Regions from separate parts of the Sporosarcina sp. FSL K6-6792 genome, predicted to be linked through region 2. Evidence: riboswitches for the same ligand, from Rfam matches in the RefSeq annotation. Region 2 holds a riboswitch; each other region holds the start of a gene.
What was found. Region 2 has a riboswitch for S-adenosylmethionine ahead of MKZ26_RS11915 (methionine biosynthesis PLP-dependent protein). Riboswitches for the same ligand answer to the same signal wherever they lie in the genome.
Positions count from the first base shown of each region.

Region 1: linked by a shared signal. The riboswitch ahead of MKZ26_RS14350 (methionine ABC transporter ATP-binding protein) and the one ahead of MKZ26_RS11915 (methionine biosynthesis PLP-dependent protein) in region 2 are both predicted to bind S-adenosylmethionine.
Region 3: linked by a shared signal. The riboswitch ahead of MKZ26_RS09405 (methionine ABC transporter ATP-binding protein) and the one ahead of MKZ26_RS11915 (methionine biosynthesis PLP-dependent protein) in region 2 are both predicted to bind S-adenosylmethionine.

Region 1 is NZ_JBBOSA010000001.1:2,928,296-2,931,572, reverse strand. It holds gene MKZ26_RS14355 (methionine ABC transporter permease) at 1-235, opposite strand, end outside; gene MKZ26_RS14350 (methionine ABC transporter ATP-binding protein) at 225-1,250, opposite strand; SAM riboswitch class I at 1,429-1,540, opposite strand; gene MKZ26_RS14345 (sulfite exporter TauE/SafE family protein) at 1,706-2,413, shown strand; gene MKZ26_RS14340 (NAD(P)-dependent oxidoreductase) at 2,445-3,062, shown strand.
Region 2 is NZ_JBBOSA010000001.1:2,446,667-2,449,943, forward strand. It holds gene MKZ26_RS11905 (ABC transporter ATP-binding protein) at 1-319, shown strand, start outside; gene MKZ26_RS11910 (ABC transporter permease) at 316-1,071, shown strand; SAM riboswitch class I at 1,149-1,255, shown strand; gene MKZ26_RS11915 (methionine biosynthesis PLP-dependent protein) at 1,333-2,454, shown strand; gene metC (cystathionine beta-lyase) at 2,451-3,277, shown strand, end outside.
Region 3 is NZ_JBBOSA010000001.1:1,948,915-1,952,191, forward strand. It holds gene MKZ26_RS09400 (methionine ABC transporter permease) at 1-124, opposite strand, end outside; gene MKZ26_RS09405 (methionine ABC transporter ATP-binding protein) at 117-1,142, opposite strand; SAM riboswitch class I at 1,366-1,471, opposite strand; gene MKZ26_RS09410 (thioredoxin family protein) at 1,526-1,825, opposite strand; gene MKZ26_RS09415 (toprim domain-containing protein) at 1,840-2,181, opposite strand; gene gcvH (glycine cleavage system protein GcvH) at 2,256-2,639, opposite strand; gene MKZ26_RS09425 (arsenate reductase family protein) at 2,715-3,074, opposite strand.

The sequences.
Region 1 (3,277 bases), 480 kb from region 2:
AAATGGCTACTAAGAAGATGATGAACGGAACAGGCCGAACGATGTTAATGACTATATTTAATATTTGAGAAACAAGTTTGTTTTCCAAGATATTATTTTGCCTAGTGACAAATAATAGCAGGCCAATTGCAATTCCAAAAATGGAACCAAAAACGAGAGTGGCAATTACCATGATCAGTGTTTCGCCGGTTGCTTCTACAATCCGGGGCCAAAATGTAAGCCAATCAACGTTCATCTTTTAGGACCTCCTCTATGTCTACAATTAATTCAAGTTCTTTTAATACACGGCTTACAGCATCCGTTTCTCCTTCAAATGAAACAAGTAGATTGCCAAAAAATCGTTCCTGTAATTCTCGAACTGAACCGTAAACGATGTTGAAATCAACATCATGTTTACGTGTAACTTTTGAAAGAACAGGATCACTTGCAATATCTCCTTTGAAAATAACTCGATATAATTTGGTGCCACCTTTTGATTGCCACTCATTAATCAGTTTTTCTGAAGGTAGATCCTGCTGTACGGATTGGATGAATCGTTGTGTTGTCGAATGTTGAGGATCAGTAAATGTTTCAAAAACATCACCCGTTTCGATTACTTCTCCATTTTCCATGACCGCTACTTTGTCGCAAATTGTTTGAATGACATGCATTTCATGTGTGATAAGGAGGATTGTAATACCCAAATCCTTATTCACCTTTTTCAACAACCGCAGTATATCGGCGGTCGTATCAGGATCTAGTGCAGATGTGGCTTCATCACAGATTAGGATATCTGGTGAAGTGGCGAGTGCTCTGGCTATACCTACGCGTTGTTTTTGCCCTCCTGATAGTTGGTCCGGATAATCTTTAGCTTTATCGGCCAGGCCAACGAAGTCCAATAATTCCTCGACGCGTTCCGCAATTGCTTTTTTTGGCATTCCGCCAAGTTTCAAAGGATACGCGATGTTTCCTGCAACTGTCCGTGAGTTCAGCAAGTTGAAGTTCTGAAAAATCATGCCGATGTTGCGACGTTGCGTCCGTAAATCTTTTGAGGATAATGTACTGACGTCGATGTCTCGTATGAAAACAGAGCCTGAAGTCGGGCGTTCAAGCATATTTACTAACCGTAGCAATGTGCTTTTTCCGGCGCCGCTAAAACCGATGATGCCGAAAATTTCACCTTTTTCAACGAAAAGAGAAACATCTTTTACCGCATGTACCTCACGCTTCCCAAGGGCGAACGTCTTGGATGCATTTTTAAATTCAATCATGTATTGACCCCCTAAGTACTTCGTTAATTCTGTGCGGACAATGGATGCAACTAGCAAAATGACTTGTGACCCCGAGCATCTGGCCGCTGAAGCTAGACAGTTGTAAGAACGAAAAAAATCCCTCTTTTTCTTAAAATAGATAAGAAAAAGAGGGATTCTAATAAAAGAAGCCATCTCGTTCTCATCTTCCAAACGCATACGCGTCTGTAGGAGTTGGCACAGTGTTCATTGGTCATGAACCTGTTGCCGAGATGTCATAGGGCCTGTCCCTCGATCTCTCTGGATAAGAAAGTGATGTAGTGCTATTCGATTGTTGCAAGAATTGAATCTAACTCTAGTGTGCAAATTAGGGAAAGTCAATGAATTTACTAAAGTAAAATAATTCAGACTACTAATAACCAAAAACAATTTAAGGATTCTGATACACTTAAAGTGATAGAGAAAGCGGTGTTAGAATGACAATTTTCATATTTATTAGCATTATACTTTTTGCGTCCATTTTACAGACAAGTACAGGATTTGGTTTTTCGATCATGGCGACACCTTTTCTACTCATGATTTTTAATCCGATGGAGGCCATTCAGATAAACCTAGTTTTGTCGCTTGTTATTTCAAGCGCACTTATTGCTAAAATACGTAAAGATGTGGATACAGATCTATTAAAAAAGTTGATAATCGGGAGCTTATCTGGACTGCCAATTGGTATCATTTTGTTCATTTCGGCGGATATCAACAAATTGAAAACGGGCATAGGCATTGTTCTTCTTTTGCTAACACTGCTACTTGTCCTGAACCTTCGAATTAAGAGAACTAAACGTGGGGACTTTGTTGTTGGCGGATTATCTGGTACATTGACGACAGGAATTGGCATGCCAGGTCCGCCGCTTTTGCTCTACTTTGCAGGAACGGCTATGCAAAAAGAAACATTACGTGCAACGACACTCGCGTTTTATTTATTCATCTATTCCGTTAGTCTACTCATTCAAGTGCTTTTTGTTGGTACAACTAAAGGTATTTGGACCTCAATCGGAATGGCACTACCGCTAGTATTTGCTGGATTGTATCTAGGACAACTACTATTCCGTCATATCAGTCAAAAGACCTTTCGGATCTTCACATATGGTATTTTACTATTTACAGGCGTTTATTTATTAATAAAATGAGAAAGTAATTTATAGAATGGAGATGTTTCTTATGAAAATCGCATTGTTTGGGGCAACGGGGCGTGTGGGTGGGGAAGTCCTAAAATTAGCATTGGTAGAAGGGCATGAAGTGACGGCACTCGTTCGTTCACCTGAGAAATTGGCGCCACATGATAGGTTGACGATTATCCAAGGTGATGTCCGTGATGTTGTAGAAGTTTCGTATGCCATTGCTGGAATGGATGTTGTATTCAGTTCGCTAGGCACAGACCAGACAACAACGTTGACTGAGGCAGTTCCTCATATGATAAGAGCGATGGAGGATACAGGAATTAATCGGCTAGTCACAATTGGGACAGCAGGCATCTTGCAAAGTAAGATTGATCCCGAAAAACTGCGTTATGAAGCTGGAGATACAAATCGCAGGCTAACTTTTGCGGCGGAGGAGCACCATAAAGTGTATGACATGCTGCGTCAATCGGGGCTTGAATGGACAATTGTCTGCCCTACTTATTTACCGGATGGTGTTGCAGTGGGGGACTACAGAACTGAGCGCGACTTGTTGCCAGAGGACGGTAAACAAATATCCGTGGGTGACACAGCTGCTTTTGCTTTCGATGAACTACTGCAAGGTGACAATATCGGTTTTCGTGTAGGAATTTCATATTAATAAACAGAGTAGTACTGTCGTTGACAGTGCTACTTTTGTACAGAAAATAGTTGAAAGAAATTTCAGCATCGGCAGGGACATTAACACCCCTAGCTGGAGACTTGCAGGATCAAATTGAATTTTCTAAAGTTTGATTAAACAAATGAAAGGTTGCCCCATCAGTTTTTCATAACTGACGGGGCAACCTTTTTTTATGGACAAAGAATGGCGACCAA
Region 2 (3,277 bases):
ATTATCCGGTGGACAGCGTCAAAAAGTATCCATTGCTCGCACACTAATCAACCGCTCTGAAATCCTATTACTGGATGAAATCACATCCGCCTTAGACCGAACATCTTTACATGAAATCGAAGAATTAATCGTCAAAATTAACCGGGTGTATGGCACAACCATCATCTGGATAACACATAATTTAGAACAAGCCTTATCAATTGGAGATTACACTTGGGTTCTAATGAATGGTCAAGTCATTGAAACTGGCGAAAGTGACTTATTGAAATCACCAACAAATGAATTTGTGAAGCAGTTTGTGCAAGGAGGCGTAGAATGAGTTATCTTACGTTATCCATTACACTTATATTTGTAATCATCCCCTTACTACTATCAAAGACTCTACGTTTAGATTTGGAAAAAGACACAATCATTGCGACAATTCGGTCCATTATCCAATTGCTTATGGTCGGCTATATTCTTAAATTTGTCTTCGATTCTGAAAACATATTGTACATTTTGTTAATGGTTACATTAATGATTGCAGCGGCAACACAAAACACCCGTAAGAAAGGAAAAGCAATCAAAGGAATCACTTGGAAAATAGCGGTCACATTACTTTTTGTAGAAGTACTAACCCAGAGTATTCTACTAGGCTTTCAAATCGTACCGCCAACCGCACAATACATCATTTCAATTAGCGGCATGGTGATTGGCAACTCAATGGTGCTATCAATCCTATTCCTTAACCGGTTCACAGCTGAGATTGAAACGCATCGTGATGAAACCGAACTCATCCTTTCTCTCGGTGGAACGCCAAAACAGGCCATTCATAGACAACTCATCAACGCAATCAAGGCAAGCATGATCCCGACAATCGAAAGTCAGAAGACAATGGGCTTGGTTCAACTTCCAGGTATGATGAGTGGTCAAATCATCGCAGGTGCGGACCCCATCCAAGCGGTTCAGTTCCAATTGCTCATCATATTCCTATTATTGACGACCGCTGCAGTGACAAGTGTATTGCTTGGCTTTTTATCATATCCAAGTCTATTCAATCAACGGATGCAGCTGCTGAAAGACAGATTTTAATAATTCGCTCTTGTTTTATTTTCTATGTCATGATAAAGTTATTGAAATTGTTCTTTTCACATAATTCCATAATTTGATTCTTATCAAGAGAGACCGAGGGATTGGCCCTATGACGTCTCAGCAACCAGCCTGTTCAGGTACGGTGCTAATTCCTTTAGGTGTTCATTTCCCTAGAAGATAAGAAGATAGTCTACGATATTTCGGGGACCCTCTTCTTATAGAGGGTCCCCTTTTGTAATCTAAAAGAAAAGGGTGACTACAATGACAAAACAAAGTTTGAATACAATCCTAGTCCAATTAGGCAACAACAGTGATCCGAAGACGGGCGCTGTCAACCCTCCGATTTATTTATCAACTGCGTACAAACATAAGGGGCTCGGTCAATCGACTGGCTACGACTACACACGGACAAAAAATCCAACCCGCTCCATATTGGAAGATGGAATTGCAAACTTAGAGAGCGGTGATGCAGGGTATGCATGCAGTTCTGGTATGGCGGCGATTCAGCTTATCTTAACGCTGTTCCGTCCTGGAGATGAATTGATTGTTCCAGAAGATATTTATGGTGGCACATATCGCTTGCTCGAACAGTATTCCGACGTTTATTCAATCGGTACAACGTATACGAGTTTCGCCGATGTGAACGAGACCGAAAAGTTGATCACTTCGAAGACAAAAGCGCTCTTCATAGAAACACCGACCAATCCACTCATGCAAGAATTTGATATTCGGCAGTATGCAGAACTGGCTCAAAAGCATGATTTACTGTTGATTGTCGACAATACATTTTTAACGCCTTATTTTCAGAGACCGATTGAACTCGGCGCTGACATTGTCATGCACAGCGCAACGAAATATATCGGTGGACATAACGATGTCCTCGCGGGACTTGTCGTTGCAAAAGGTGAAAAAATTTGCGAACAACTTGCCGCCAACCATAATGCTATCGGTGCAGTCCTCTCCCCTTCCGATTCTTGGCTAATCATCAGAGGGCTGAAAACACTGCATTTAAGAATGAAACAGCATGATGAAAACGCGAAAATAATCGTCAATTATTTGAAAGATGAACCACTTGTTACGGACGTTCTCTATCCAGGGAAAGGCGGAATGCTATCATTTCGGCTGAACGATAGTGAATTGGTCGGGCCATTCCTTGAAAATCTGCAGCTCATTACATTTGCGGAAAGTCTAGGCGGAGTGGAAAGTTTCATTACTTATCCAGCAACGCAAACACATGCCGATATTCCTCGTGAAGAACGAATACGACGTGGCGTCTGCGACCGACTTTTACGTTTCTCTGTCGGAGTCGAGGAAGCTGACGATTTGATCGCAGATTTGAAGCAAGTGTTTGCAACTTTGAATAGCGGGGTGCTACAACGATGAGTTTGAATAAAGAACGGTTGGAAACGACTATTATCCATGCTTCGACCCGCGGAGATTACGAACAAAAAACAGGTGCTGTCAACGTTCCTATCTACTTATCTTCAACGTTCCATCAGGAAAGCTTCGATGCATTCGGGCCGTATGATTATAGCCGTTCGGGCAATCCAACGAGGGATGCGTTGGAAAAAACGATTGCCTCACTAGAAGGCGGTTCGCGCGGATTGGCCTTCGCTTCCGGAATGGCTGCCATCTCGGCTACATTTATGCTCCTTTCTTCGGGTGACCATATCGTGGTTACCGAAGATGTCTACGGTGGCACATACCGATTCGTAACCGAGGTATTACCGAAATTCGGTATCGACCATACTTTTGTAGATCTAGCGAATGTAGATGAAACCGCACGTGCAATCCGTCCAAATACAAAAGTGATCTATATTGAAACACCATCCAACCCGCGTTTGGGCATTACAGATATTGAAGCGATAGTTGACCTTGCAAAATTGAATGACTGTCTGACGTTTCTCGACAACACATTCATGTCGCCACTTTACCAGCGTCCACTAGATCTTGGAGTTGATATCGTTGTTCATAGTGCTACCAAGTTTTTATCGGGGCATAGCGATATCATTGCTGGGCTAGCGGTTACAAAGGGTGAAGAACTTGGCAATCGATTGGCATTCATTCAAAACTCTTTCGGCTCTATTCTAGGCGCACAAGATTCTTACGCATTAATTCAAGGAATCAAAACATTAGGTGCCCGTTTAACACAGTCATCTGAATCGGCACGTAAAATAGCCTCGTACTTGAACGACCACCCGTTAGT
Region 3 (3,277 bases), 500 kb from region 2:
AAATTCCAAGTCCTAACCCAATAACTAAAGTGAACAATGTAGAAACCGCAGTCATATAGAGTGTTTCCACTGTTGCTTCCCACATTTTAGTCCAGTCGACATTCGGAAAAAGGTTTTCAGTCATTACCGATCACCTCCGTCTGAACATCATTTTCATTGAGGTATTGAATTGCTTCCTCAATGATTGAGGAATCTCCAAGCAGCTGAAGTATCAGTGTGCCGTATGCCCCGCCATGTGTATGGGATATGTTTCCCTGCACGATATTCACATCGACAGTGAATTTCCGAATAAGACTTGCGAGCACAGGTTGTTCTGTCCGCTCCCCTACAAATACAAGCTTGATAAGCGTGCCGGCAGGAAATTCTTCCTTAATATGCGCCATTGCCTGCTTCGCCTCCACGGGTTCCGTCACTTGAGAGACAAACCGCTTTGTGATCGGTTCCTTCGGTGATTGGAACACATCCAGGACATCTCCCAACTCAACAACTTTCCCTGCCTCCATAACTGCAACTCTGTGGCAAATTTTCCGGATAACGTGCATTTCATGTGTGATAAGCACAATTGTCAGTCCAAGTCGTTCATTAATTCCTGTTAGAAGGTCTAGTATTGAATCCGTTGTTTCTGGATCAAGGGCTGAAGTCGCTTCGTCACAAAGAAGGACTTCAGGGTCGTTTGCAAGCGCACGAGCAATCCCTACGCGCTGTTTCTGACCTCCAGACAATTCGGATGGATATGCATTTTCACGACCAGCCAAACCAACTAATTCAATCAGTTCCGCCACTTTCTTATCACGCTCGGCTTTTCGTACACCCGCGATTTCAAGAGGGAAAGCGATATTCTCCTTCACTGTTCTAGACCACAGTAAGTTAAAGTGTTGGAAAATCATACTCACTTTTTGTCGTGCTTCCCTTAGCTCTTTACCTTTAATTGCTGATATTTCTAGACTTCCTATTTTAACACTACCTGACGTTGGCATTTCAAGACCGTTCAGTAGTCGAATCAACGTACTTTTTCCTGCCCCACTATAGCCGATGACTCCAAAAATCTCACCGTCAGTAATTTCAAGCGATACATTTTCGACTGCTGAAATACTGCCTGGCCCTTCACCGTATCGTTTATTTATATCCGTTAAATAAATCATTTTTTTCACCTCAGAAAAATTGTTTTGTTACTAATTTTGTTTAGCTTCAGGCGCCCCCCCTCGGGTCACAAGGCAGTTCGCTGTGGTGGCTTAGGTATGCCCCCTTCGCAATCTGACTTGTGCCTGTCGGAGCTGAGCGGCGCCTTCCGCTTTTCAATACAAAAAAGCCTTCCTGCAGACGGGCAGAAAGGCTTGACGTTATCGAAAATAAACGTTGTCCAATCTCTCATCTTTCAAAGCGTATGCTTTGTGTGACTTGGCACCATTTCACTTACGTGACGGTTGCCGGGCTTCGCAGGGCACTATCCCTCCACCTCTCTTAATAAGAGTGACCTATTCAATTGAATGTTAAGACGAAGTATATCAAAGTTCCATATCTATTGTCAATCTATTTCTTCAAGTAGATACGGTACTGATTGAAATGCATAAATTTTATGGGTTAAAACGCCATCCTTTTGTATAAGAAGGCAAGGAACGCTTTCGATTTCATAGTCAATTGCAATATTTTGTACGTAATTCAAATCCGCTTTCCCGATTGGTATTCCCGGTCTCATGACGGTAATAACGTCCATCATTTTAGATGCGACTGCACAAGTTCCACACATTGGTGTATATAAATAAAACGCTGCCACTGAAGACTCTTTCAAAGCCATCTCCCATTGTTCGCGTGTCCAAGTTTCCATTAATTCTACATCCTTTAAATTAGAAATTCCGGTCGGATTTTAAAATCCGCACCTTGTAGTATTGTAGCCAACACTTTGTATGGGGTCGTCTCCACTTCCCGATAAACCTTTTCTGTGTACAAATGGATTGCTGCCGGGAACTCTCTTTTGAATAAAACACGGGTCTTTTCTCCATCTTCATCCGCATCAACGAAGACAAATAGTTCATGTTCTTCGTAAGGTGCAAGCAATTCTTCAAGCCGATAAGGACTTACTGTGCCGTTCGTACAAATAATTTCGACAGGCTCAACAAGTATTCGTGCCAAACGTTTCTTATCCGAACCGCCCTCGACGATAATTACTCTTTCATCCGACACAAGAAGCCCCTCCTTCGCTCTTTTTTATATAAAGATGCAAAAAACGCCGGAAAAGTACCGGCGCCTTGTCTTAGTTATTCTCCGACAGTCATTTTTTCATACGCTTCAGCTGACATAAGTTCATCCAGTTCAGAAACATTTGAAGGTTCAACAACGATCATCCATGCATTTTCATACGGTGATTCATTGACAAATTCAGGGCTGTCTTCAAGTCCTTCATTCACTTCAATTACTTTTCCGCTGATTGGTGCATAAAGTTCTGATACTGTCTTAACAGATTCAACGCTTCCGAAAGGCTCGTCCGCTTTGATGTCATCTCCGACAGATGGAAGTTCAACGAATACGATATCGCCTAGTTCAGATTGTGCAAAGTGAGTAATACCAATGCGGTAGTTACCACCTTCGTCTTTTACCCATTCATGCTCTTCAGAATAACGCAGATCTTTTGGTGTGCTCATTCCGTATCCCTCCAAATAAATAGTTTCATTCTCTTCAATTCTGTCATATTTCTCGAATAAAGACAAGATAGGAAATCAGTTAGTCCATACTTTGTCGAACTCTTCTTCCTTGAATCCGACAGTCACCTTACCATCACCGAAGACAATTGGTCTCTTAATCAACATACCGTCAGATGACAGCAAGCTAATTTTCTCTTCATCTGTCATTGTGAGCAATTTGTCTTTCAAGTTTAGCTCTCTATATTTCGTCCCACTAACGTTGAAAAACTTTTTCAACTCCAAATCCGATGCCGCAATCATTTTGCCAAGTTCTTCTACTGAAGGAGGAGCTTCCGCTATGTTCACTTCCTGAAAGTCCAAGTTGTTCGTCTCAAGCCATTTTTTTGCTTTCCTGCATGTCCCGCACTTTGGATAACCGTAATAAACTAATCCCATACCGCAACGCCTCCATTTTCGCCATTATAACAGAAAAAACACCTGGGCGCCTATTGGTACCTGGACGTCAAAGTGAGATCGGCAATTTTACTTCATTAAACAATCACGTCTGTCGATTAATTATTGACTTGCATAATACGATAGCGAGCAGGGCTTGAAAACCGCTATAACCCTTTACTATTTTCGGCCCGCTTTCGCCGAAT